Regions from separate parts of the Massilia paldalensis genome, predicted to be linked through region 4. Evidence: predicted binding sites of a transcription regulator. Region 4 holds the regulator's gene; each other region holds the start of a gene.

Region 1 (5,691 bases), 570 kb from region 4:
GTCGCCCCCATCGCCTTCGCTGTGCATGCGCCCCGTGACGCCGTCGATGTCGAGGCGGTAAGTCCGGCCATCCGTGTGCCAGTCGATGCGTGCCGGGCCGGCCGACGTGGGCGGCGTCCCCGGGCGCTGGACCAGCTGCGTGTACGTGAGGACGGCGGAACCCGGGAAGCGCACGTGATAGCGCCCGGGCATCTGGACGAGTGCCGGTCCGGCTGTCGGACCGGGCGGGGAAACGGCCGTGTCGGGCGATGCAGCCGCGACGGGAAGCGCGGCGGCCGGCGGGGCGGGGGGACGGAGCGGCGCGTTGGAAGCGGGTCGGGATGCGACGCCGCGCGTCATGGGCGGTGCGGCTTGCGCGGGTGCCGGCGGACCTGCCGCCGTGCGGGCGGAGGGCGCCTGCGTGGACGGCAGTGGCGGCACCAGCCGCAGGCGCAGCTCGGCGCCCGATGGCCGCATAGCCGACGGCGCGCCGCCGCCATGGCGCGCAACGAGTTCCAGCAGCGCGAGATGGAGCGCGGCGGAAGCGGCGCACAGCGCGAGCAGGCGGCGCTGCCGGAGGGGGACGGCAATCTTCATGGCGCTAGTGTAGCGTCCCGCTGCCTGCCACGGAAAGTGCTGGCCTGCGCCGCGCTCGCGTCCGCTCTTGCATAATGGCGCCGTGCCAGCCATCCAGGAGGAATGCATGACCCGCAACGCGCGCAAGCAGCCCGTGCCACTCGACCAGGTGCGGCGCTACCTCGAACCCGGCCCCGTCGTCCTCGTGTCCTCGGCCTGGCAGGACGAGCGCGACGTGATGGTGATGGGCTGGCACACGGTGATCGAATTCGCCCCGTCGCTGGTCGGCTGCGTGATCTCGTCGGCCAACCACAGTTTCGGGCTGATCCGCGCGAGCGGCGAATGCGTGATCAACCTGCCGACCACGGCGCTGACGGAGCAGGTGCTGGGCGTGGGCTCCACGACGGGGGCGGACATCGACAAGTTCGCCGCCTTCGGCCTGACGCTGGACGCATCGGAACGGGTGGCGGCGCCCTCGATCCGCGAGTGCCACGCGCAGTTCGAATGTCGGCTGCACGACGACAGCCTCGTCGACAAGTACAACTTCTTCATCTGGGAAGTGGTGGCCGCGCGCGCGGCGGCCACGCCCAGGCATCCAGAGACGCTGCACTACAAGGGCGACGGCACGTTCATGGTGTCCGGCAAGGTCATCCACCGGCGCCGGGAAGGATTGAAATAGGGCCCTGGGCAATGGCGGCCCCCGCCCCGTCAGTGCACGTGGCGGCGCTGGTTCGGCACGTGCAGCGTCGTGCGCGCGGCGTGGCCGTGCGCGCGCTGCCTGCTCGTGTGCGGCGCGACCGCCAGGGCCAGGTCGGTGCTCAGCCGGTGCAGCGAGATCACGTCGCGCAGCGCGGTGGCGACCTGGCGCCCGAGCGCGCAATCGCCGCCTTCCACCTGGGGCATGACCCGGTGCAGTGCCGCGAGGATCACGGCGTTTTCCTCGCGGTGTTCGTGCAGGCGCACGTAGCCCAGGGTCTCCATGATGAGTTCCTCGTGGCGGAACACGGCTTCCACGGCGGCCACCGTCGCGCCGAAGGCATGGGTGAACCCGTCGTCGGGATGGGCGCAGGTGTCGTCCAGGCGCCGGCACAGCGTCTTGCGCGAATGGCGGATCGCCGCGCACATCGCAAGCGGGCTCGACGGGTGTAGTTGGTGCGGCGTCATGGCGCGGTTTCCTCCTGATTCGATACCTTGCAGTTTCTCTGGGTGCTGCATCCGAGTATTTGATCGAAGTCAAGATGCACCAAGATCGACCGTTGCTTCGTGGCCGGGCACGCGGCGCGGCGAATGAGCATTGGACGCCGGCATCGACCGACAGTTCAGGCGTTTCGCCTTTTCTCCTGCCCTGGCGCAAAAGAGGGGTACCCACGACGCCGGTTTGGCGATTCGTCTACACTGTCGGACCCGCCTGACGATCCCGCCGGCGGACCCCATGCGGCGCTGCCGCTTCGAGAAAGGAATTGTATGGCCAAGGTTACCGTCATCGCCACGCTGCGCGCGAAGCCGGGCAAGGAAAACGAATTGCAGGATTACATGACGACGCTCGTGGGCTACACGCGCGCCGAGATGGGCTGCCTCGACTATGACCTGCACCGCTCGCAGGCGGATCCCTCCGTCTTCGTCATGTACGAGAACTGGACCGACCAGAGCGAGCTCGACAAGCACCTCGCGATGCCGTACATGGTCGACTTCAAGAGGGCGGCGCAGGATCTGCTGGTCAGCCCGCCCGAACTGCAACTGCTGGACATGGTCAGCGCGCCCAAGCGCTGATCGGCCACCGGGCGCGCCCGCGCCCGGTTCAACGCACCACCAGCACGGGGATCGCGCTGTGGGTGAGCACCTTCTGGGTCTCGCTGCCTAGCAAGCGGGCCACCAGCCCCTGGCGGCCATGGGCCGCCATCACGACCAGGTCGCAGCCATGGTCGCGCGCGGCCTGGATGACGGCCTCCCAGGGCCGGTCCAGCCGGCTCAGTTCCGTCGTCGCCGGCACCGACGCTTCACGCGCGCGCCGCATCACGTAGTCGAGCGCATCCTGCGCCAACTGCACGCGCTCGCGCCGCCAGGCGCCGCGCGCCGGGTCTTCCACGACGGCCGGATCGGGCGCCAGGATCATCGGCGCGCAGGCGTGCACGCCGACGATGCTCCCGCCGCCCAGCCTGGCCAGGCCCAGCGCCGTCTCCAGCGCCAGCGCCGCCCGTTCGGCGCCGTCCGTGGGCACCAGGATGCGCTTGTACATGACGCTCTCCTAAGGCGACGGCGTGCCTGCCTGGGCCGCTGCGCCGGGCTTGCCTTGCGGTCGCAGCACCAGCACGGGCACCGTGGACGCCGCCAGCACGTCCTGGGTGACGCTGCCCAGCAGCAGGCGGGTCAGGCCGCGCCGCCCGTGCGTCGCCATGAAGATCAGGTCGCAGCCGTGCTTGCCTGCGTGCTCCAGGATGGCCTGGCTGGCCGAATGGGCGATCGTGGCGACGGTGGTGCAGGCGACGCCGGCGGCGCGCGCCGCCGCCGCGATCCGTTCGACGTGGCGATTCGCTTCCAGCATCAGCGTCTCGGCTTCGATGGCGGGGTCGATAGCGACCGCGCCGTCGATGGCCGTGGTCGGCAGGTAGGGCTGGGCGACGGCCAGCGCGACGATGGCGCTGCCGTTGGCGCGGGCAAAGTCGATGGCGGCGCGTTCGGCCGCGGCGGACAGGTCGGAGCCGTCGGTCGGCGCCAGGATGCGTTTGTACATCGGCACGTCCTCCTGCATGGCGGGATTCAGCGGTGCACCAGCACCGGGATGGTGCTGTGCACGAGCACTTTTTGGGTTTCGCTGCCGAGCAGCAGCCCGGCGATGCCGCGCCGGCCGTGCGAGGCCATCACGATCAGGTCGCAGCCGAGGCGCTGGGCGGTGTCGACGATCGCGGACCACGGCGCGTCGGACTCGAGCACTTCGAGGCGGCACGGCACGCCGGCCGCCTGGGCGGCGCCGGCGATGGGCGCCAGCAGCGTCAGCGCGCGTTCGCGGCTGGCGACGGCATATTGCTCGGGCGTGTCCTCGAGCATCGTGGCATCCGTGCTGAACACGCGGAAGGGCGGGATGACGTGCAGGGCCACGACCTCGGCGCCCAGCTCGCCGGCGAAGGTCAGTCCGGCATCTGCCGCACGGCCGGAAGCTTCCGACCCGTCGGTCGGCAACAGGATGCGCTTGTACATGGTTCGTCTCCAACGGCCGCCTGGTGGCGGTTCCCAGGTTCCCTAGGATCGCGAAAATGCACGGTGCATTCCTTGATATGGATCAAAAACTCCTGGATGCCAGGCGGGATGGTCAGGCGAAGCGGAAGCTGCCTTCCGCGACCGGGCGGCTGCCGGCCCCCACGCTGAAGTGGCGCGCCCCGAGGTCGGCGGCCAGGATCAGCTCGCTGCCGAGCGCTGCCGGCGCCTTGAAGCGGCCGTCGAGGCTGACGATGCGTCCGCCGCCGGCCTGCTCCAGCTCGGCGCAGGCGCGGGCCAGCGTGTGCATGCCGTGGATGATGGGGCGTTTCATGCCCATCAGCCGGGCCGACCAGCCCCACAGGTGGATCGGGTTCCAGTCGCCGGAAACGGACGCGTATTCGCGGCCGCTGTTCCGGCCCAGCTGCCAGCGCGCCACCGGCGCCAGCGCCCCATCGCCGGCGCGCGCCTGCTTGCGCGGGCCGCGCTGGCCGCGCACCACCAGGTAGGTGCTGTGGCAGGTGAACACCTCGGCATCCTGCTGGCGCGCGACGGTGTCGAGCTCGGCAAAGACGGCGCCGTTGTCGGCCGGCGGCCGGATGTGCACGCTGGTAACGAGCAGCAGCGGGACGTCGCGGCGCGCGTCGCCATGGACGTGCAGGCTGTTGGCCGTGTGCACGGTACCCGGCAGGCGGAACGGGAACGCGGCATCCAGCATGGTGGCCACCTGGGCGCGCTGGGCCAGCAGGTACCAGTAGGTCAGCGGAATGCCTTCGTCGCGGAAGCCGAGCGCCTGGCGGTAGCGGCGCAGGTGGTTGCCGTCGATCTGGTCGAGGGCGAAGCAGGTGCGCGGCGTACGTACGCCGGCAAGGCGGCGCGGGCGGCGGAACAGCGCGCGCAGCATCGTGGCGCCGTTCAGGGAAGGCAAGGGAAGGGGACTGTCAGCGGTCATGGTCGAAGAAACATGGGACTGCGAAAACTGCATTGTGCCTGAAAGACGATGTTGCTTTGCGCTACCTGTTCCTTCGGACTATACTCTATACCCTGGTATTTTTGCATAAAGAATGACTTTTTTAGATGAGGATGGAATGAAGAAGCAGACGTTGTTGATGGTGGCGCTGTCCGCCGCCGGGGTCGCATCGGCTCAGGAAACGGTGCGCATCGGCCACGTGGCCGCGATGACGGGCCCGGTGGCCCACTTCGGCAAGGACAGCGAAAACGGCGCCCGCATGGCGATCGATGCGCTCAATGCGCGCGGCGCCACGATCGGCGGCAAGAAGGTGAAATGGGTGCTGGTGCCGGAAGACGACGCCGGCGATCCGAAGCAGGCGACGGCGGCCGCCCAGAAGCTGGCCGATGCCCGCGTGAACGGCGTGATCGGCCACGAGACCTCGGGCACGACGATCCCGGCCTCGAAGATCTACTACGACGCGGGCATCCCGCAGATCTCGGCATCGGCGACCAATCCGAAGTACACGCTACAGGGGTTCAACACGACGTTCCGCGTCGTCGCGAACGATACCCAGCTGGGCCGCGGCCTGGCGCGCTACGCCGTCAAGAGCATGGGCGCCAAGCGCATCGCGGTGGTGGACGACCGTACCGCCTACGGCCAGGGCCTCGTCACGGAATTCTCGAACGGCCTGCGCCAGCAGGGCGTCAATGTCGTGGCGCGTGAATTCACGAACGACAAGGCCACCGATTTCGCCGCGATCCTGACCAAGATCCGCGCCAGCAACCCGGACCTGGTGTTCTTCGGCGGCATGAATGCCGTGGCAGGCCCGATGCTGCGCCAGATGAAGCAGCTGGGCATGAATGCGAAGATGATGGGTGGCGACGGGATCTGCTCGGATGCGATGCAGCCCCTGTCGGGCAATACGATGACCGACGGCCAGGTCGTGTGCGCCGAGGCGGGCGGCGTGGAGGAATCCGGCAAGGCCGGCATGG
Region 2 (5,691 bases), on a different contig from region 4:
GACGTCTTCGAGGCGCTGTATCCGTGCGGCTCGATCACGGGCGCGCCCAAGCGCCGCACGATGGAAATCATCCACGAACTGGAACCGGCCGCGCGCGGCATCTACACGGGCGCCATCGGCTGGATCGATCCGCCGGCCGCGGGTGCCGCCATCGGCGACTTCTGCCTGTCCGTGCCGATCCGCACGCTGGTGCTGCAGCCGGAACAGGCGGGCGTGCGGCGCGGGGAACTGGGCGTGGGCGCCGGCATCGTCCACGACAGCGTGGCCGCCGCCGAATACGCCGAGTGCCGCCTGAAGGCGCGCTTCCTGACGGGCATGGGGAGCGACTTCGAGCTGTTCGAGACCATGTTCGCCACCCGCGAGGAAGGCTGCCGCCACCTGGAACGCCACCTGGCGCGCCTGCGCGCGTCGAGTGACTATTTCGGCTATCCGTTCGGCGACGAGGTCGTGCGCGCCGGCGTGCTCGCCGCCTGCGCCGTGCTGCCGCCCGGGGTGCCGCACCGCCTGCGCCTGGCCCTGCTGGCCAACGGCGAAGTGGTTGTGCAGACGGGCGCGCTGGCGCCGCTGGGCGACCCGGACGAACCGGTACGCCTGCTGCTGGCCGATGCGCCGGTGCGCTCGAACGACCTGTTCCTGCGTCACAAGACCAGCATCCGTGCGCGCTACGACGCCGCCTGGCGCAACGCCGAGGCGCAAGGCGCGTTCGACACGCTGTTCTTCAACGAGCGCGGCGAACTGGTCGAGGGCGGGCGCAGCAACGTGTTCGTGCGCGTGGCCGGGCGCTGGGTCACGCCGCCGCTGTCGTCCGGCCTGCTGCCCGGCGTGATGCGCGCGCTGCTGCTGGAGGATCCGGCCTGGAACGCGGTCGAGGTGCCGATCACGCGCGAGACGCTGGAACGCGCGCAGGAGATCGTCGTGTGCAATGCGCTGCGCGGTCCATTGAAGGCCGTGCTGGCGCGCTGAGCGAAAAAAAACCGGCGCGAGGCCGGTCGGAAAGCCGGCGGGGGCCGGCGCGCTTTTGGAGAAAGCGGCAATCGTTGCGGTATCAGAAGCGGTAGCCGACGCCCACGCCGAACAGCACCGGGTCGACCTTCACGCGGCTGGCCCTGGCGCCGCCGATCGTCACGTCGCTGCGGATCTGGGCCTTCTTGACGTCCAGGTTCAACGACCACTTGTCGTCGATCCTGACGTCGACCCCGGCCTGGACGGCGCCGCCGACGCTATCGTGTTCCAGGCTGGCGGCGCCGTCGAGCAGGCGCACCTTGGACAGCAGCGTGTAGTTGATGCCGGCGCCGACATACGGATCGATGGTGGCGCCCGGCAGGAAGTGGTACTGCAGGGTCAGCGTCGGCGGCAGGTGCTTGAAGGTGCCGATGCCGGCGCCATCCAGCGTGACGGTGTGCTTCTGCGGATAGGTCAGGATCAGTTCGGCCGCCCAGTGCGGCGTGAAGAAGTACGAGATGTCGACTTCGGGGATCCACTTGTCGCTGACGTGGAGGCGGTCGCTGGCGCCGACGCCGCCGACCGGATCGGACTTGTCGGCCGGATCGATGTGCACCGCGCGCGCGCGCACCAGCCACGGCGACTCCTGCGCCATGGCGGGCGCGGCGACGGCCGCCAGGCCCAGTGCGGCCATCATCAGTTTCAGCATCGACTTGTTCATGGTGTTCCCTTTCTTCGCGTTGTGTTGTTCAGCGAAGGGAAGTTTATTGATCAGCATCAACAAAATCGTTGATGTGCATCAAAATCCACCAGAACCATAACGCCGTCGTTCCCGGCATTGCCGGAAACGACTCCCTGCCTCCGCAGGGACGACGTTTTTTGACGTTGTTTGATGTTACTTGACTAGCCCGGATCAGCTACCCAGCGCCTTCTCGATCTTGCCCACCAGCGCCGGATCCTCCGGCGTCACCTTGCTCGGGAAGTAGTCCGTCACCTTGCCGTCGCGCCCGATCAGGTATTTGTTGAAGTTCCACTTGGGCTGGTTGCCCGTCGCCTTGATCAGTTCCGTGTACAGCGGATTGGCCTTGTCGCCGGAGACCACGGTGCTGGCGAACATCGGGAACTTCACGCCATAGGTGTTGTAGCAGAGGTCGGCGATCTTCTTGGCGTCGGCGTCTTCCTGCTTGAAGTCGTTCGACGGGAAGCCCAGCACCACCAGACCGCGCGGCGCGTACTTCGAATACAGTTTTTCCAGGCCGTCGTACTGCTTGGTGTAGCCGCAGTAGCTGGCCGTGTTCACCACCAGCACCACCTTGCCGGCGTACTGGCACAGGTCCTGCGGCGCCTCGTCCTGCAGGCGCTTGAAGGTATGGTGCAGCACGGCCGGGCAGCTGGCCGGGGCGGCCGCTGCCGGCTGGGCCGGAGCCGCCGATTGGGCCTGTGCGGGGGCCGTGGCGACGAAGGCGGTGACGGCGGCGCCGGCGGAAAACAGCAGGGCGAGGGTCTTGGACATGGAAGCGCTCGAACGAGGTTGAAAGAGCTTCATTCTATGCCAAGAGCAGGGGACGTAGGGTGGGCACCACGTGCCCACCGAACATGCGCGTCACGCCAGCGCGCGGTGGGCACATGGTGCCCACCCTACTGGGATAGTCTGCTAGTCGATGCGCACCTTGGCCAGGTCGGCCTTCGGTTCCGGCCACTCCAGCTTCATCCCCTGCATCGTCTCCAGCATCAGGTGGGCGATGATCAGGTTGCGGTGGGTCTTGGAATCGGCCGGCACCACGTACCAGGGCGCGTGGTCGCGGTCCGTCGCGTTGATCGCATCCGCATAGGCCTTCTGGTAGTCGTCCCATTTTTCGCGCGCGACGAGGTCGGCCGGATCGAACTTCCAGTGCTTTTCCGGGTCGTCCAGGCGCTCCTGCAGGCGCTGTTTCTGTTCGTCCTTCGACAGGTGCAGGAATACCTTCACGATCGTCGTGCCGGATTCGGACAGCAGGCGCTCGAAGTCACGGATCTGGGCGTAACGGCGCTCGCACTCGTCGCCATCGATTCCCCCCATCACGCGCGGCACCAGCACGTCTTCGTAGTGGCTGCGGTTGAAGATCGCGATCTCTCCCTTGCCCGGCATGTGCGGGTGGACGCGCCACAGGAAATCGTGGGCCTGCTCGCGTGCCGTCGGCGCCGTGAACGCGGTCGACGACAGGCCCATCGGATTGATCTGCGAGAACAGCGCGCTCACGGTGCCGTCCTTGCCCGAGGTGTCCATGCCCTGCAGCACCAGCAGCAGCTTCTTCTGGCGCGCCGCATACAGTTTTTCCTGGAGCTTGGCGACCTGGCCCGTCAACTCGGCAGTAAGCGCTCGCTCGCGCTCCTTGACCTCGGCCTTGCCGTTGCCTTTACCGTTTCCCTTGCCGTTCTTGCGCAGCGGCGTCTCGCTGGCGGACTTGTCGTCCAGTTTCAGGTCCTTGGGTGCGCGGAAGCGTTCGAGCATCGACTTCATGCGCGGTCCGCCATCTTGCGATGCTCGATCAGCATGCAGTGGTTCATGACGACGTCCAGGCCCGCCGCACGCGCGAGGTCGGCAGCCACCTGGTTCTCGATGCCGAGCTGCATCCACAGGGCGCCGGCGCGCACGTCGATCGCATCCTTGGCGACGGGCGGTACCTCTTCCGATTTGCGGAACACGTCGACGACGTCGATGTGCTGGCCGTCCTGCGCCAGCATGTCGGCCGCTTCCTGCAGCGTGGCGTGGACCTTCTCGCCCAGCAGCTCCTGGCCGGCATAGGCGGGATTGACGGGCAGGATGCGGTAGCCCTGCTGCTGCAGGTAAGTGGCCACTTCGTGGCTGGCGCGCTCCGGCTTGTTGGACAAGCCGACGACGGCGATGTTCTTCGCGGCGTGGAGGATCTGTTCGATGGTTCGCATGGCGGATTCTTGGCGTGGTGTTGTCGTTGTCGCCAGCTTATCAGGTTCGCCAGCCTGTCCGGCGCAACGATGCCAGCGTTGCCTCTCCGGTAAGAATATGGAAAGATGGGGCATGTCCCTGCGCCCTGCCCTCGCCTTCCTGTGCTGCCTGCTGCCGCTGCTTGCCGGCGCCCTGCCCGCGCAGGCGCAAACGCTGGCCGACGTCGGACGCGCCATCGTGCCCGTGCGCGACTGGGGCGGCACGCCGGTGGACGCCGCGCGGGCGCGGAAGCAGGTGGTCACTCACATCACCCTGCACCACCAGGGCGAGCCGTTCGCGCCGGGCACCGATCCGCGCCAGTACCTGCGCAATCTGCAGGCATGGTCGCGCACCACCCAGGGCTGGCTGGACATCCCCTACCACTACATCATCGACCTCGACGGCCGCATCTACGCAGGACGCGACATCGCCTACGCGGGCGACACCAACACGGAATACGACCCCACCGGTCATGCGCTGATCGAAGTGGTCGGCAACTTCGAGGAGGTCGAGCCGAACCAGCGGCAGCTCGATGCGATCGTGGACTTGATGGCGCTGCTGGCCGATCGCTACCACGTGGGCCTGGACGGGATCCGCACGCACCGCGACTATTCCAGCCGCACCGTGTGCCCCGGCGCGAACCTGTACCGCTATGTGCAGGAAGGGTATTTCCGGCACCACGTGGCGCTCAGGCTGGCGCGGGAACATGCCCTGCTGGATGAACAACAGCGCTGACCAACGTCGTCCCTGCGCAGGCAGGGACCCAATGTTGCATGCGTGTCGACAGCTCCCGCAGAACTTGGGTCCCTGCCTGCGCAGGGACGACGTTGGTAGAGGCGCGTCAGACAATAAAAAAGGCAGCCCGCAGGCTGCCTTTCATGACGCTGGACCAGCGTATCAGCGACCGCGCGAACGCAGTTTCTGAATGGCGGCCAGCTGCGCGATCGCCGCAGCCAGTTCGGCTTGCGCCTTGGCGTAGTCGATCTGCGTATCCTTGTTCAGCATCAGCTCTTCGGCCATGCGCTTGGCTTCCTGGGCTTTCGCTTCGTCCAGGTCGGCGCCGCGGATCGCGGTGTCGGCCAGTACGGTCACGCCTTTCGGCTGGACTTCCAGGATACCGCCGGCGACGAACACGAACTCTTCGTCGCTGCGGCCCGCCACCTTGATGCGCACGGCACCCGGACGGATGCGCGTGATCAGGGGAGTGTGCATCGGGTAGATGCCCAGCTCGCCCGCTTCACCCGGCAACGCGACGAATTCGGCTTCGCCCGAGAAGATCTGCTCTTCGGCGGAGACGACGTCAACGTGAATGGTATTTGCCATGTGTGTCCTTTGAAGAGGGCTCGATTAGCCGGCAGCCAGCTTCTTGCCCTTTTCGATGGCTTCCTCGATGGTGCCGACCATGTAGAACGCCTGCTCCGGCAGGTGGTCCAGTTCGCCCGACGCGATCATCTTGAAGCCCTTGATCGTGTCCTTCAGCGAAACGTACTTGCCCGGTGCGCCCGTGAAGACTTCGGCGACGTGGAACGGCTGCGACAGGAAACGCTGCATCTTGCGAGCGCGTGCGACGACCAGCTTGTCTTCCGGTGCCAGTTCGTCCATGCCCAGAATCGCGATGATGTCGCGCAGTTCCTTGTAGCGCTGCAGGGTGCCCTGCACGGCGCGCGCGGTGGCGTAGTGCTCTTCGCCGACGACCAGCGGGTCCAGCTGGCGCGAGGTCGAGTCCAGCGGGTCGACTGCCGGGTAGATACCCAGCGAGGCGATGTCACGCGACAGCACGACGGTCGAGTCCAGGTGGGCGAAGG
Region 3 (5,691 bases), on a different contig from region 4:
CCGAAGCGCGGGTTGCCGCGTACCAGCGGCAGCGTCTTCCAGTCGACCTTGGCCAGCTTGCGCAGCGATTTTTCCGACAGCACCTCGCCGCCGATGTCGTCGATGATGCCGGACAGGTCGCGCAAGCGGCCTTCCTCGTCGAACAGGCCCGGCTTTTCCTTACCGGGGCGACCGTAGCGAACCAATCTCATAGTCTTCCTTCTGGGTGAGCATAGCAATCCCGCATTTTACCGGACGCCGTCGAAGGAAGTACCAGACCAGCCCGGGCAGCTGCACCGCCACCAGCGCGCCGAACGCGACGCGGTAGGCCAGCGCCGGGTAATGGCCGCCAGCGCTGGCCGGCCACAGGCCGACCACCTGGCCGAAGCCCGCCTGCGCCAGGAACGCGCCGACGAAGATCAACAGGTTCAGGCAGGTGGCCGCCCTTCCGGTCAGCTCGCGCGGCAGGCTTTGCGCGACGATCGCGTACTCGATGCCGGTGATGGTACCCACCAGCGTGAACAGCACCGACAGCACCTGCAGGCTGGGCGCCCAGTTGCACACGATGGCCGCCTGCACCAGCACGAACAGCACGATGCCGGCCGCCGCCACGTCCAGCGCCGCGATGCCACGCCTGGCCGCCCACTCGGTGACCATGCCCACCGCGATCGCGCCAACGATCACCGAGGCCATGCCCATGTAGAGCAGGTAGGCGACGGCGCCGTCCGGAAAGCGCGCCACGTCGGACAGCCAGCGCCCGATCCACAGGCCCTGGATGCCGAAGAACACGGCATGCGGCACCAGCACCAGCGCGATCGTGGTGCGGAAGGCCGGGGCGCGCACCACGTCGAGCAGCGAGTCCAGCGTCGGCACGGCGGGCGAGGTCGCGCCCGCCGGCGCGGCTCGCGGCGTGACCAGCCAGATCAGCACGCCCGAGCCGGCCGTCAGCAACGCCATCAGCACGAACAGGCTGCGCCAGTCCGTATGCTCGAGCAGCATGCGCACCGGCACGGTCGCCGAGGCGGCGCCCAGGCCGCCGGCCGCGATCAGGTAGCCCTGGACCGTCGGCAGGCGCGCGGGCGGGATCCACGTCGAGATCGCCTTCACGGCCGACATGAAGCAGCCGCCCAGGCCGGCGCCGATGACGGCGCGCGCCAGCACCAGCTGGCCGTAGCCGGTGCCGCGCGCGAACAGCAGCGCGCCCGATGCCGCCAGCAGCATCAGCACGAGCTGCACGCGGCGCGGCCCGTAGCGGTCCAGCGCGATCCCCACGGGCAGCTGGGCCAGCGCGAAGGCAAGGAAGAAGGCGCTGGTGAGCAGCCCCAGGTCGCCCGGACCCAGCGCCAGCTCGCCCATGAGATGGGGCGCCAGCACCGCATTCACGTTGCGCAGCAGCGAGGACAGGTAGTGGCCCAGCGCGAACGGCAGGAAGACGTAGATGAATACCGTCGCGCCTTGCATGGGCGCCTGGGCGCGGTCGCCGTCCATGGGGACGCTCGGCTCAGGCGGCATCGGGCTGGCTGTCGCTGGCGCGGCGGTCGTGCTGGCGCGGCGCCGGCAGGATCGGCACCACGCGGCCGGCCGGGCCATGGCCGGCATCGTCGCCTTCGAAGAAGAACTTCTTGCGCCCGAACGCCGGCACCAGGTGGTCGAGCCAGGTGGCCTGCGGATCGTACTTGGCGAAGAACGGCTTGCGCACCCAGGCGGGATTGCGGGCCTGCAGGAACTGCAGCGCGAACAGCTTCTCGCCGTTGATGGTAACGACGCCGTCGATCACGACCTTGCCGGGGAAGGCGCTCATCGACGGCCCGCGCGCGGTGCGCGACAGGCCCGAGACCATGCTGTAGGCGGACTGGAAGATCTCGTGGGCGCGCGCCAGCGGCAGCGAGAAGTACTCGCGCGGCCCGGTGTCGCGCTCGACGAACATGTAGTACGGGATCGCGCCCAGCCGCACCCCCGTGGTCCACAGCTCGGCCCAGCTGGCGGGATCCTCGTTGATGTGGCGGATCAGCGGCCCCTGCATGCGCAGCGTGGCGCCGGTGCCGACGATGCGCTTGACGGCCTGCTGGGCCACCGGCTGGCGCAGCTCCACGGCATGGTTGTAGTGCCCCATCAGCGCCAGGTTCTTGCCGGATGCGACCACCTTCTCGAACAGGCGCAGCAAATCGTCCGCGTCCTTGTCGGACACGAAGCGTTGCGGCCAGTACGCGACCGACTTGGTGCCGATGCGGATGTTCTGGATGTGCGCCAGCTCCGGCTTGAGCAAGGGCTCGATGAATTCGGCGAGAGAGCGCGTATTCATGATCATCGGGTCGCCGCCAGTGATCAGGACGTCGGTCACGTCCGGATGCGTGGCCAGGTAGGACACGAGTTCCGTGCATTCGCGCGCATCGAACTTCATCTCTTCCATGCCCACGAACTGCGGCCAGCGGAAGCAGAAGGTGCAGTAGGCGTGGCAGGTCTGGCCCGAGCTCGGGAAGAACAGCACGGTCTCCTTGTACTTGTGCTGCAGGCCCTTGAGCGGCGCGTCGTTCACGCGCGGGACATTGTGCGTCATCTGGCCGGCCGGATGCGGGTTCATGCGCATGCGGATGTCGTGCACCAGCTTCGCGATGGCCGCCTCGTCCTTCCTGAACAGCACCAGGTCGCGCAGCTGCTCGTACTCGCGTGCCGGCAGCATGTCGCGGTGCGGAAAGGTCAGGCGGTAGATCGGATCGTCCGGGATCCTGCTCCAGTCGATCAGCTGTTCCATCACGTATTCGTTGGTGCGGAACGGCAGCACATGGGACACCACTTGTACGGCTTCCTGCAACTCGGGGCTCATCCACTGCCATTGGCGGGCATGCACGATCGACTGGCGGGTGTAGGGCTTGAACTTCGCTGGCGTCGCTTCGGTACTCACGGGAGTCTCCAGACGGTTAGGTTGCGTGGAAGGTGGGTTGACATGAAGAATCTATTTCCTGCGGGAACTAATAGTAGTCAGCAGGTTGGCGGAGGGAGTTGCCACGAATCAAGTGTGTCGGTGTGTGGGCGAACATCATGCGCATTATCAGCCTTGTCCTTGCGCGCGCACACCTCGAGCTGATTGCGCGATCGCAACAGGGGGCTGGACAGCGCGACGTAGAGTACGAAATGCAATTAGGAAACATCCCAGCCCATGAAAGGATTTCCCATGAAACTGCTCGCCATTACTGCCGCCCTGTGCCTTGCCTGCGCCCCGGCGCTGGCCAACGAACCGACCGAGAAGGATGCGATCGCCATGGCCGAACGTGGCGCCACGCTGATCAAGGCCAAAGGCAAGGAAGAGATGATGAAACGGATCAACGCCAAGGATCCGGACTTCGTCCAAGGCTCGCTGTATGTCGACCTGCGTGACGTCAAGACCGGCATCGTGCTGGCCCACCCCTACAACCCCTCGATCGTCGGCAAGGATCTCACCGACGTGCCCGATGCGAACGGCAAGAAGTACCGCCGCGAGATCATCGAACTGGCCGCGAGCAAGGGCAAGGGCTGGGTCGACTACCAGTACAAGAACCCGACCACCGGCAAGATCGAACCGAAGACCACCTACATCCTGCTCGTCGACGGCGTCGTGCTGGAAGCGGGCCTGTACAAGAAGTGATGCGCAGCGATGCGGGAACGGCCGCGCCATTTTTCTAGCGGGAGCAAAGAATGCTGAACAAACTGCGAATCGGTCCGAAGCTGCTGCTGGCCCCGAGCCTGGTGCTGGCGCTGCTGTTGATGCTGTCCGGCGCCGCCTACTACGGCATGGTGCGCCAGAACGCATCGCTGGAAAACATGGTGCAGGTGCGCGCCGCGCGCCTGAAGGACGTGGCCGACGTGGCCGGCGACGCCAAGTACGTCCACGCCAACGCCTACCAGCTGCTGGCCTGGGTCAGCGGCAGCTTCGCCAGGAACCGGCTGGATGCCCTGGCGGCCGACATCGGCACGCGCCACGCCGCCATCAAGGCCAGGCTCGACGACCTGGCGCGCGTCGCCGAGGGCGCGGAGCGCGCGCCGGTCGAGGCCTCGCTGGCGGCGCTGGCCGCCTACCGCAAGGGCGTGCAGGAGACCATCGAGATGGCCCAGGTCGACCAGTCGATCGCGACCAACTCGATGCAGAAGGCGGAAAAGGAATTCGGCATCCTGAACGGCCAGCTGGCCCACCTGGCCGCGCTGGAAAAGACGCTCAGCGAACAGGCCTACGCCGCCGCGCGCGCCGAATTCCACACGCTGGGCACGACGATGGCGGGCCTCGTGCTGCTGTCGATCGCGCTGTCGCTGGCCGTGACGATGCTGGTGCGGCGCGCCATGCTGCGCGACATCGGCGCGATCTCCGGCGTCGTGCGCGAACTGGCCGAGGGACGGCTGGGCACCAGCGCCAACAATGCCGGCAACGACGAGATCGCGGACACCTCGCGCGCCCTCGACCAGACCATCTCGAACCTTAACCGCACGCTGCGCAGCGTGCTCGATGCGGTGCGTTCGATCGACACGGCGTCGAAGGAAATCGCCAGCGGCAACCTGGACCTGTCCACGCGCACCGAGATGCAGGCCGGCTCGCTGCAGCAGACCGCCAGCGCGATGGAAACGCTGACCCATGCCGTGAAGGGCAATGCCGACAATGCGCGCCTGGCCACCGAACTGTCGGCCGAGGCGGCGCGCCTGGCCGGCAGCGGCGGCCAGGCCGTGGACCGCGCGGTGGCGACCATGGAATCGATCCGCGCCAGCTCGCGCAAGATCGTCGAGATCATCGGCGTCATCGACGGCATCTCGTTCCAGACCAACCTGCTGGCCCTGAACGCGGCGGTGGAAGCGGCGCGCGCCGGCGAACAGGGACGCGGCTTCGCGGTTGTCGCCAGCGAGGTGCGCACGCTGGCGCAGCGCTCGGCCTCGGCGGCCCGGGAGATCAAGGCGCTGATCGCCGACTCCGTCGCGATCATCGACAACGGCAGCGCGTCGGTCGACGAAGCCGGCGCCAGCATGGGCAGCGTGGTCGCCTCGGTGCAGCAGGTGAACGACATCATCAAGCGCATCAGCGCGGCCAGCGACGAACAGGCCCAGGGCATCGCCGAAGTGAACCTCGCCGTCGGCCACATGGACGACATGACGCAGCAGAATGCGGCGCTGGTCGAGCAGGCCGCGGCGGCCGCCACCAGCCTGCACGAGCAGACCCTCAACCTGGCGCGCGCCGTCTCGGTATTCCAGATCGACGGCGTGGAAACCATCGTCCAGGAAGAGGATGCATCCGCCGGCGGCGCCATCGCCGCCACCGAGCGCCGTTCCGCCGGCAGCCCGATGCGCGTGCGGCCCGCGCTGGAACACCAGCCGCGCAAGGCGGAGCGCCCGCGCCGGGTCGCCAACGGCTAGATTCGCGAAAAGAGCGCCGTCGTTCCCGCGCAGGCGGGAACGACGGCATCAACGGAACGGCTTGCTCACCCAGCGCGAGCCGGCCAGGCCGAAGCGCCATGGCACGTCGACCGCCTTCGAGATGCCGATGCGCGGTCCGGCCACCACCTCGATCCCTTCACCGGCCGGCGCCAGCGCGAACGGCGCGCTGTCCAGCGCGTGGCCGTTGAGCGCGCGCGTCACGCCCAGCGCCTGGCACAGTTTTCCCGGTCCGGAACACAACAGCCACTCGTCCGCGGTGCCGCGCCGCTCGCGCATCGTGTCCAGCCCCGCCACCGGTTCCAGCGCACGGATCAGCACACC
Region 4 (5,691 bases):
CCATGCCGAAATTGACGGCGAAGATGCGCAGCCAGAAGTGGTACAGGTCGACGAACACCTGGCGCTTGGTCCTGAGCCAGCACGCTTCCAGCACCATCAGGTAGCTGGCCAGGCCGATCGTGATGGCCGGGAACAGGATGTGGAACGACATCGTGAACGCGAACTGCACGCGTGCCAAATCCAGTGCCGCCAATCCGAACATGAAAGTCCTCCCGAGGTCGTATGGCCAATCTTACATGCGCACGGGGCGCACACGCTTGCCGCGTTCGCCCGTGCGATGCACACTGCATCGTTATTTGATGCAGGTAAGACGCGCAAGCCTTGCCGTCCGGCGCATCGCCGAAGGAAGCCCATGGATTTCGAACTCAAGGAAGTGCTGCAAGCCGTCGGCCCCAATGCCGGCCTGGTCTTCGCATCGTGGATGTTCATGCACCTGCTACAGGGACGCTACAGCAGCGCCTACGAGCGCTACCGCAGCCTGGTCGACAACTACCGCCAGGGTGCCGACGGCCAGCGCAAGGAGACGATCCGCGACGAGGTCGCGCTGTACCGCCGCCGCATCGACTGCATGCGCCGGGCGACCGACTTCGGCCTGTACGCCGCCATGTTGCTGATCGGCACCCTGATCATCGCCGTCGCCGACGCCATCTTCAAGGGCACGTCCTTCCTCAAGTACGCAGGCGCCGCGACCACCGTCGTGGGCCTGGCCATGGTGATCTGGGCCGCCGCCCTCGTCGTCAAGGAAAACCGGCTGATCAAGATGCCACTCGACCGCGAGGCCGACGACATGCCCGAACTGGACCGGCACATGCAGGAGCAGCGTACCTGAATGCGACACTTTTGGCGGCCGAAGGGGTAGGAAAGCGCCCCGATGGTCGAGATTCGCGACAATGGCGACTATAATTCCCTTGTCGATGCTCCCCTTCCCGCCATGAACCACGCCGCCATCCTTACTCCCGACCAGCCGCTGAACATCCAGGCCCTCAAGGTCAGCTGCCAGCAATGCAGCATGGGCCAGCTGTGCCTGCCGATGGGCCTGGCGGATGCCGAGATCGACCGCCTCGACCAGATCATCGGCCGGCGCCGCCGCATCGCGCGCGACGAGCGCCTGTACCAGATGGGCGAGCCGTTCCGCAGCCTGTACGCGGTGCGCTTCGGCCACTTCAAGACCTACCAGGTGAACGCGGCCGGCGAAGCCCAGATCACGGGCTTCCAGATGGCCGGCGAGCTGCTGGGCATGGATGCGATCAGCGGCGACCGCCACCATTGCGACGCCGTCGCGCTGGAAGACAGCGAGGTGTGCGAGATCCCGTTCGACAACCTCGAAGACCTGTTCGGCGAAGTGCCCAACCTGCTGCGCCACTTCCACCGCATCATGAGCAAGGAAATCACGCGCGAACAGAACGTCATGCTCCTGCTTGGGAACATGCGCGCCGAACAGCGCTTCGCCGTGTTCCTCGTAAACCTGTCGGCCCGCTACGCCGCGCGCGGCTATTCCTCGACCAGCTTCCAGCTGCGCATGTCGCGCGAGGACATCGGCAACTACCTGGGCCTGACCATCGAGAGCATCAGCCGCCTGCTGTCGCGCTTCAGGAAGATGGGCCTGGTGCAGGTGGACAAGCGCGAAGTGATCCTGCTCGAACCGGCGCGGCTGAAGGCCATGGCGGCCGGCACCGAGCAGTGCAGCCCCATGGCTTGAGGCGGCCCACGGTATACGTTCGGATAGCTGGCAAGCTGCTCCTGGCCCTGCACAATCGGGGCGAAGGAGATTGCCAATGTCCCACAAGCTTCACCTCGGCGCCGCGGCCTGCCTGCTGTGCGCCACCGCCGTCCACACCGCGCACGCCCAGGACGGCGTGCAGATCTACGGCCGCCTGAACGTCTCGATGGAACACGTCGACAACGGCAGCGGCTTCACCCAGACCCGCCTCGTCAACAACCGCTCCGTGCTCGGCTTCAAGGGCAGCGAAGACCTGGGCGGCGGCCTGAAGGCGATCTTCCAGCTCGAGGGCACGCTGTCGCCCGACACGGGCGCGGGCGAGCCGTTCCGGCGCGATACCCGCGTGGGCCTGGACGGTCCCTGGGGCACGCTGTTCGCCGGCCACTGGGTCACCGCGTACAACGGCGCCACGTCGGGCCTCGACCCGTTCTACCCGACCACGGCCGGCTACATGAGCATCCTGGCCAACGGCTCCGGCTCCTCGGTCGACAACGTCAACAACACGTATTCCTTCGACCGCCGCCAGGCCAACTCCCTGCACTACTGGACGCCCGAGTGGCACGGCCTGTCGCTGCGCCTCACGCGCGGCATGAACGAGGAATCCCCCGCGAACGGCGCCAAGCCGTCGCTGTGGTCGGCCGCCGTCATCTATGCCGACGGCCCGTGGTACGCGACGGTCGCGCACGAACGCCACCACGAGTACCAGGGACCAGGCCTGGACGACACGGGCAGCAAGGCGGCCCTTGCCTACCAGTTCGGCAAGACGTCCTGGGGCCAGACCCGCGTCGCCGTCGTCGGCGAGCGCCTGGAATACGAGACGGCCAGCGGCAAGCTGCCGCGCAATGCGGCCTTCGTCTCCGTCTCGCACCAGATGGGCCTGCACGGCCTGCGTCTGACGGTGGGCCGCGCGGGCGACGCCGGCGGCGCGTCGACGGCGACGATCGGCTTCCTGCACAGCGGGCCGGACACGGGTGCGACGCACGCGACGCTGGGCTACGACTACATGCTGTCCAAGCGCACGAGCCTGTATGCCTATTACACGCTGCTGGACAACGAGCGCAATGCCACCTACGACTTCCCCATCAACGGGATCGGGCCGGAGGCCGGCGCCACCTTGCGCGGCGCGGTGTTGGGGATGCGGCACAATTTCTAAGTCCGCACAACGTCGCCCCTGCGCAGGCAGGGGCCCAAGTGCTGTTCGCGCCGACAGTGCGCCGGCAATTGGGTCCCTGCCTGCGCAGGGACGACGGATTCGTTACGCTGCCTTCTGCACCACGATCCACCGGTCGATCACCTCGCCCAGCACGTCCAGCGGCACCGACCCGTTCTTCAGCACCACGTCGTGGAACGCCGGCAGCGAGAACTTGTCGCCCAATTCCTTCTTCGCCTTCTCGCGCAGGTCGATGATGCGCAACATGCCGATCATGTACGCGCAGGCCTGGCCCGGCCAGGCGACGTAGCGCTCCACTTCCTGCGCGCCGATGCCGTAGTCGATCGCCTGCTGGCGCGTCCAGCCCTTCGTGTGCAGGCCCGTGTCGACGACGAGGCGGCGCGCGCGGAACAGTTCCGAGCCGAGGGCGCCCAGCAGGCCCGGGACGTCGCCCTCGTACCAGCCCTGCTCCACCGCCAGCCGCTCCGCGTACAGCGCCCAGCCCTCGCTGTGGGCGCTGCCGCCGCCGAAGATGCGCTGGGCGCGGAACTTCGGCAATCCCGTCTGTTCCTGCTGGATCGCCAGCTGGAAGTGGTGGCCCGGCACCGCCTCGTGGTAGGACAGGCTGCGCATGCGGATCACGTCGAACGTCGGCCCGCGCATCGGCACCCAGAAGATGCCGGGACGGCTGCCGTCCGGCGCCGGCAGCGTGTAGTGGGCGGCGGCCGACGGCTCCGTCAGCGGCGGTTCGCGCCGCACCTCGACCGGGGCGCGCGGCGTCAGGTTGAAGATGGAGGCGCTGCGCCGTTCGGCGTCGGCCACCATGTCCGCGTACTTGCGCAGCAGTTCCGGACGCGGGTCCGGCTCCGCCTTCGGCTGGAACGTGACGTCCAGCTTGGCCATGCGCTGCTCGACGCTGCCCTCGGTATAGCCGAGCGTGCGCAGGTGGCGGTCCATCTCCCCTTCGATGCGCGCCACCTCGCGCAGGCCGATCGCGTGGATCTCGGCGGCCGTCAGGTTGGTGCTCGTGTAGGTGCGCAGCGCGTGCTGGTAGGCGGCGGCGCCGTTCGGCAGGCGCGAGATGCCGGCCGTGTCGTTCGTCTTCGGATGCAGCGCGGCCAGGTAGGCCTGCACGCGCCGGTAGGCGGGACGGATCTTCGTCTCGACGATGCGGGTGGCGTCGGCGATCGCCTTGTCGCGCGCTTCCGGCGCCAGGTCGGACAGCTTCTCGCTGCGCTGGGCGAACGTGGTCACGAGCACGTTCTGGCCGGCCGCGGGCTCCAGGAATTTGTCGACCTGGAACTGGGCGCGCTCGAGGATGAAGCGCGGCGGGATCAAGCCCTTGGCCGTCGCCGCCTGCGCGCGCGCAAGCGCCTCGTCCATGCGCGCACCGATCTGGTCCAGGCGCGCCAGGTAGCTGGACACGTCGGCCGCGCGGCGCAGCGGATGCGTCGTCGTCATGAAATTGACCAGGCCCACCTGCACGCCGCCGAACTGGTTGAAGACGAAGCTGTAGTCTTCATACGGTTCGCTGGCCACCGTATTCGCCAGCGACCAGCGCATCACCGCGGCCGAGGTACGCTGCTCCTCGCTCAGCGGCCCGGCCAGGAATGTGTCGAGTCGGGCCACGCCCGTCTTCGCGAGCGCCACGACCTTCTTGCGCTGCGCCGGCGTCTGCGGCGTCAGCTGGCGGTCCAGCGCTTCCTGTTCGCTGCCGGAGAAGTACTGGGTGGAGGTGGCCGATTGCGGATTGAGGCGCACCCAGTCTTCGGCGAAGCGGTCGGCCCAGGCGGCGAACGCCGCGTTTTGGGTGGCCTGGGCAGCCTGGGTGGCCGCAGCGGCGGCCGGCGCGGCAGGAGCGGCGAGAGCGGAGGCCGGCAGCGCGGTGCCGAGGACGGGGAGGACGAACAAGGCGCCGGTGGCGGCGCGCAGCAGGCGGGAACGGGTCGGTGGCATCTCTCTTTTCCATGTAGTTGTCATTGCCAACTGGATGAGCTTGGCACTTGGCAATCTACCATGGATGACCGGCGCATCGTCATCCGGATTGGCCGGACGCGGGTGCGGCCGATCGCCGTTCAGACGGTGCGCGAGTGGCGCGGCGCTTCGCCGCGCTGGCCCAGGTAGCGGTCGAACACCATGCACACGTTGCGGATCAGCAGGCGCCCCTTCATCGTGACGGTGATCCAGTCGGGCGTCACCGTCACCAGGCCGTCGCGTTCCAGCTGCGCCAGCCGGGCCAGCTCCGGCTCGAAGTATTTCGCGAACGCGATCGGAAACGCCTGCTCGATGGCGGACACGGACAGCTCGAACTGGCACATCAGCTTCTGGATCAGCGCGCGGCGCAAGGCATCGTCCATCGACAGGCGCACGCCGCGTGCCACCGGCAGCTCGTTGCGGTCGAGGGCGTCGTAGTAGGCGTCCAGCGTCTTGACGTTCTGGCTGTAGGTCGCGCCGACGGCGCTGATGGCCGAGACGCCGCAGGACACCAGGTCCGTATCCGCATGCGTCGAATAGCCCTGGAAGTTGCGGTGCAGGCGGCCCTGCAGCTGGGCGATGGCGAGGTCGTCGTCCGGTTTGGCGAAATGGTCCATGCCGATATAGACGTAGCCGGCGGCCGTGAGCTTCTCGATGCACAGCTGCAGCATGGCCAGCTTGGTGTCGCTGTCCGGCATGTCGCCGTCGAGGATGCGGCGCTGCGGCTTGAACAGGTGCGGCATGTGCGCGTAATGGTAGACGGCGATGCGGTCCGGATCGGCAGCGATGACCTTGTCCAGCGTGGCGCGCATCGTGCCCGGCGTCTGCTTCGGCAAGCCGTAGATCA

The links. The regulator FNR, encoded in region 4, switches genes on or off when oxygen is low (the NO sensors DNR and NnrR bind a similar motif). The targets are predictions, from matches to a motif close to TTGATNNNNATCAA.
Region 1: ACI1V7_RS07105 (universal stress protein) is a predicted target of FNR. The motif match lies at 3,823-3,836, and genes of this name have one in related genera.
Region 2: ACI1V7_RS16400 (OmpW/AlkL family protein) is a predicted target of FNR. The motif match lies at 1,732-1,745, and genes of this name have one in related genera.
Region 3: ACI1V7_RS21350 (KamA family radical SAM protein) is a predicted target of FNR. The motif match lies at 2,980-2,993, and genes of this name have one in related genera.

Annotation. Positions count from the first base shown of each region.
Region 1 is NZ_JBJCIU010000001.1:1,606,468-1,612,158, forward strand. Features, by position in the region: gene ACI1V7_RS07075 (DUF3108 domain-containing protein) at 1-576, opposite strand, end outside; gene ACI1V7_RS07080 (flavin reductase family protein) at 683-1,234, shown strand; gene ACI1V7_RS07085 (hypothetical protein) at 1,264-1,719, opposite strand; gene ACI1V7_RS07090 (putative quinol monooxygenase) at 2,020-2,325, shown strand; gene ACI1V7_RS07095 (universal stress protein) at 2,354-2,791, opposite strand; gene ACI1V7_RS07100 (universal stress protein) at 2,801-3,286, opposite strand; gene ACI1V7_RS07105 (universal stress protein) at 3,313-3,750, opposite strand; gene ACI1V7_RS07110 (MaoC family dehydratase) at 3,863-4,699, opposite strand; gene ACI1V7_RS07115 (branched-chain amino acid ABC transporter substrate-binding protein) at 4,836-5,691, shown strand, end outside.
Region 2 is NZ_JBJCIU010000003.1:376,279-381,969, reverse strand. Features, by position in the region: gene pabB (aminodeoxychorismate synthase component I) at 1-963, shown strand, start outside; gene ACI1V7_RS16400 (OmpW/AlkL family protein) at 1,046-1,663, opposite strand; gene ACI1V7_RS16395 (glutathione peroxidase) at 1,856-2,455, opposite strand; gene ACI1V7_RS16390 (PPK2 family polyphosphate kinase) at 2,597-3,442, opposite strand; gene ACI1V7_RS16385 (CoA-binding protein) at 3,439-3,867, opposite strand; gene ACI1V7_RS16380 (peptidoglycan recognition protein family protein) at 3,980-4,621, shown strand; gene ACI1V7_RS16375 (F0F1 ATP synthase subunit epsilon) at 4,784-5,209, opposite strand; gene atpD (F0F1 ATP synthase subunit beta) at 5,234-5,691, opposite strand, start outside.
Region 3 is NZ_JBJCIU010000004.1:441,018-446,708, forward strand. Features, by position in the region: gene ACI1V7_RS21340 (fumarylacetoacetate hydrolase family protein) at 1-191, opposite strand, end outside; gene ACI1V7_RS21345 (MFS transporter) at 160-1,467, opposite strand; gene ACI1V7_RS21350 (KamA family radical SAM protein) at 1,481-2,803, opposite strand; gene ACI1V7_RS21355 (cache domain-containing protein) at 3,152-3,601, shown strand; gene ACI1V7_RS21360 (methyl-accepting chemotaxis protein) at 3,652-5,349, shown strand; gene ACI1V7_RS21365 (DNA-3-methyladenine glycosylase) at 5,398-5,691, opposite strand, start outside.
Region 4 is NZ_JBJCIU010000001.1:1,034,527-1,040,217, reverse strand. Features, by position in the region: gene ACI1V7_RS04670 (cytochrome ubiquinol oxidase subunit I) at 1-202, opposite strand, end outside; gene ACI1V7_RS04665 (DUF2721 domain-containing protein) at 353-829, shown strand; gene fnr (fumarate/nitrate reduction transcriptional regulator Fnr) at 932-1,699, shown strand; gene ACI1V7_RS04655 (porin) at 1,776-2,873, shown strand; gene ACI1V7_RS04650 (DUF885 domain-containing protein) at 2,976-4,826, opposite strand; gene hemN (oxygen-independent coproporphyrinogen III oxidase) at 4,946-5,691, opposite strand, start outside.